DNA from 2 places in the Oceanobacillus sp. AG genome. Region 1 is predicted to be linked to the other one. Evidence: riboswitches for the same ligand, from Rfam matches in the RefSeq annotation. Region 1 holds a riboswitch; the other holds the start of a gene.
What was found. Region 1 has a riboswitch for cobalamin ahead of GN217_RS15195 (ribonucleoside-diphosphate reductase subunit alpha). Riboswitches for the same ligand answer to the same signal wherever they lie in the genome.
Positions count from the first base shown of each region.

Region 1 (2,209 bases):
TCATCCCAGTATGAGAGTTCGCATTCCGGCGGTTCACTTCATCTCGGTAAAACATGAATGGTGCCCCTGTTTCAAGCTGGGACCGCATGATTCTCTTCATAATTTCAATTGCAGGTACTTTCTTTTTCGAATCTAAATTAGCGTTAATGCATGCTTGATATTTCTTGCGCCATTCTCCATCACCTTTCTTCTCATCGTAGAAATCTTCTAGAGAGAAGCCCATCACCTCACGAACTTCATGAGGGTCAAATAAATACCAGTCTCCTCTGTTCTCCACTTGTTCCATAAATAAGTCTGGCATACTTACCCCTGTGTAGATATCATGGGCTCGTAATCTTTCGTCCCCATTATTTAGCTTCAAATCAAGAAATTCCTCAATATCGCGATGCCATACATCTAAATAAACCGAAATTGCACCTTTTCTAGTACCAAGCTGATCAACACTTACCGCCGTGTTATTTAACTGTTTAATCCATGGTACAACCCCACTAGACATCCCTTTAAATCCTCTAATTGAACTGCCCCTCGCTCGGACTTTACCCATGTAAACCCCAATTCCACCGCCATTTTTCGACAGTTGGGCAACATCGCTATTACTATCATAAATGCCTTCTAAACTATCATTTACCGTATCGATAAAACAACTCGACAATTGCCCGTGACTCTTCCCTGCATTAGCCAATGTTGGTGTCGCAACCGTCATATATAAATTACTCAGCGCCCAGTATGCTTCTAGAACGTGCTTCGTGCGACCCTCAGCTGGTTCTTCTTGCATAAGATGCATCGCAATAACCATCCAGCGCTCTTGTGGCAATTCATAGATATTCTTTTCATGATCCATTGCAAGATAACGAGTTGCCAATGTATAAATGCCAGGGTACGTAAATAATAAATCCCTTTCCTGTTCAAGTGACTCACCAAAATAATCAATTTCCTCTTTCGTGTAGCTTGAAAGAAGATTAGTAGAATAAATTCCTTTATCGGTCAATTGTTTTAATAAATCGTAGAAGGGACCATACGAAAGAGAAGCGTCATAACCCCTATTTTCTGCAGCCTTTTGATAGAGTTCATGCAAATAAATTCGTGTAGCAAAATAAGTCCAGTCTGGTGATACTTCGTCTATATTTTCAAGGGCATGGTTAATTAGAGCATCATAAAATTCATCCCTCATTTGGTCAGAATTCCAGAGTCCTTCCACTTTTTCTTTATATTTTTCGGTTTGAATATTTAATCCCTTGGCCCATTCATCAATTAATTCAATCCCTTTAGAACTTTTAGTTTGACTCATTGTTTGCATTTTATTTCCTCCCTTTATGTAAACACATTAAAAAAACCGTTCATTTTCGGGATGAACGGCAGGAAAAAACGACAAAATGCATAAAAAAATACACACTTCTTATCGTTTTACCTTTCTTACACCCCGAAGAAACAAAACTTGCAAGTTATGGCAGGTCTCCTGGCTTGTGCTTCTTCCTACTATAGCCCTTCCCATATCGTCACCTAACAGCAAGCGATATAGTGGTTTACTAATTCGTCCACACGTACAGTTGCGGGGGCAGCTCCAGCTTTTAACTGGATTCCCTTTTAAACAGTTATCTTGTCACCATTACTTATATACTACATTTAGTATTAAATTGCCTTGTCAAGCACTATATATTGAATTCTATCATAGAGTATACCCGTTTTCAACAATTAATAACTTACGAAAAGGTTCCGTTAGCTGAAGGAAAATTTACTCAAATGTTACAGACCGTTAATACGTGCTAAATTTAAATATTAAATTTCTTTATGCGATATTGAAGGCTCTGTCTGCTTATACCTAGAATCTTTGCAGCTTGTGTTATATTATAGTTATTTTCTAAAAGTGTTCGTTTAATATATTCCTTTTCCAACTGTTCCATTCTAACTCGCAGCTTTCTCGAATGAAAATCGTTTATAGGGGGACTATCCTTGCTGTTTCTATCATTGTCTCTCTTATATTTATTATGGTTTCGAAAACGAGTGGGTAAATGATGAACTTGAATTTCCTTTTCTTCAACTACTAGATTCATCGCACCTTCAATAGTATGCTCTAACTCCCTTACATTCCCTGGCCAGTCGTGTTCATAGAGTAATTCTTTTGCTTCCTCACTAACATTCTTTATATTCATTTGAAAAAGTGTATTGTATTTATGAATGAATTCCGTCGTTAAAGGCATAATATCTATTT
Region 1 is NZ_WOWT01000031.1:16,352-18,560, reverse strand. Features, by position in the region: gene GN217_RS15195 (ribonucleoside-diphosphate reductase subunit alpha) at 1-1,297, opposite strand, end outside; cobalamin riboswitch at 1,430-1,623, opposite strand; gene GN217_RS15190 (sigma-54 interaction domain-containing protein) at 1,770-2,209, opposite strand, start outside.

Region 2 (2,209 bases), on a different contig from region 1:
CCCAGAGTCATTAGAGCATGAGTTTTACGGTAATTGGATTCAAATGTATTCATCGGTAGAATTCACCGAGCTCGCCGAAAACTGCCAGAAGTTAATTAACGATTACGCAGCAGGCAAATCTGAAAAAGAGTTACAAGCGCTTGAAGATATTGTTGTAAAAACAAGTAAATTTGAATACATGTTCTGGGAAATGGCAGAGAATATGGAGATGTGGCCGATCTAAGAGAGTAATGGGGGGAGTGCTTGTCGCTCCCCCTAATTTTGTTAAGCGGTTTATTCACTTTTTTTCTTATCTTTCTTTGAATCACTTGATGGCATTTTCAACCCTGTAAACGGATTGATTTCATATGACATATCCCGATCATGCTCTTTCTCTGTTTTACTTACATTTTTACTTAATGCAACAAAATACCAAACAAAGGGTACTGCGACAATGAGCAATATAAGTCTTGGAATCCAGTCGCTCAACAGATCACTCCTCTTTTAAAGTTAGCGAATATTGTAATGATTATTTCTAATTATTCATTATTACGTTCCACATTTGCTATATGTTTATGTTTCGTTTTTAATAAACTTCCATTAACATTGCTAATTTAAACAATCTATACTATGCTTGATACAATACTTAGCTTTTTATGGAAAATAACTACATACGATAAGACCCGTAATCATGGTGTCTAAGGAGACTTAATAGGGAATCTGGTGTGAAACCAGAACTGTACCCGCAACTGTAAATGCTGACGAAATAAGTAAATCCACTGTCTTGGACGGGAAGGAATTAGAGTAGGAGGAAGCATAAGTCAGGAGACCTGCCATTATTATGAAAGTTATCTTCTTCGGGAGCTGGGAAGGTATAATGAGGTTTATTCTGACTTTTAACGGTAAAAGATTACTGTTTTATTGAGGATGCTATCTTTATTATGCCCATCAGTTTTGATGGGTTTTTTCATTTCCTTAAAAACTCTCCCGAAGTCTCTTAAGCGGTCACTTCAAAGAACAGAGAAGAGGTTATGAAATGGAAGAAAAATTACCAGCGACAATTTCGAGAACAATTCAGACGAAGCTTGTTTTACCTCCGGATACAAACCATATGGGAACAATTTTTGGAGGAACTGTTTTAGCATCAATTGACGAAATAGCGGCGATTGCTGCTATGAAGCATAGCGGGAGTGTGGTGGTCACGGCATCGATCGATACGGTGAATTTTCTCTCAACTGCTAAGGCGGGTGACATATTAAAATTGGAGGCGGTCGTCGTCTCTACGGGCAGAACCTCGATGGAAGTGTATGTGAAAGTGGAATGCCAGCATTTGGATACAGGCGAAATAACAACGACGACTACTGCAATTCTGACGATGGTTGCAATTAATAGTGAAGGAATTCCAACCAAAGTGAGTGGCGTGATTCCGGAAACGGAGGAGGAGAAGCGTCTGTTTCAAAGTGCGCAAATAAGGAAAAGTCGACGGATGCAGATACGGGAGTATTCAGAGGGCAGGTAAGAAGGAATCCTGCCTCTTTCTCATTATACATGAAACTATAAAATAAAAATGCTGTGATAACTTAGGTATCCGGGGCTAGCCACGTCCGGCTCCAGTGCCCAGCGACTATCAAACTTCACACTCCTCCAATCGATAAAGAAGACTTGTCGAGCGGTCTTTGTGAGGCTTAGTCGCCCTTATACCCCTGTGGTGAAAGTCAACATCAACTCAAAACTAAAGGAGGGCCGTTTAAAAACGGGCTAAAGCCCAACTCACGTCTACCCCTAAAGGGGCATGTTTCCTTTATCTCATTCCGGAGTGCTCCAGTTTGTACGTTGCTACGACGCACAGGATGTGCTAGTGCAGGTGTTGCGACAGGACGTCGCGTTTTTAACCTGCAAGGGCGCTTGCGCCTTTGTTTTCATCATTTAACTATTTCCCTTCCTGCGCCCCGCAAACTTCACCAAGATCACATAAGCAACAGAAGCAGCAAGCGCAGCAGTAAGCAATGGTAGCCCAAATGAATTGCTGCCTGTAATAACGGTTTTCTGGGAGAGGCCAGCACTCATGCTCCAAGCTGAACTAATATCCGGAGTATATATCCATGTTAGGAACATGCCAGACAGTACCTGGAATACGATGAACATTACAATAAAACTAACGATAAAGACAAGATACTTTTTCATTAAATATCCTCCGATTTATACATTCATATCTTACATACGAGTGGCA
Region 2 is NZ_WOWT01000012.1:21,831-24,039, forward strand. Features, by position in the region: gene tenA (thiaminase II) at 1-223, shown strand, start outside; gene GN217_RS07940 (hypothetical protein) at 274-468, opposite strand; cobalamin riboswitch at 655-831, shown strand; gene GN217_RS07945 (acyl-CoA thioesterase) at 1,016-1,498, shown strand; gene GN217_RS07950 (hypothetical protein) at 1,906-2,163, opposite strand.
Region 2: it holds a riboswitch for cobalamin, as region 1 does, so the genes downstream of both, GN217_RS07945 (acyl-CoA thioesterase) here and GN217_RS15195 (ribonucleoside-diphosphate reductase subunit alpha) in region 1, are expected to answer to the same signal.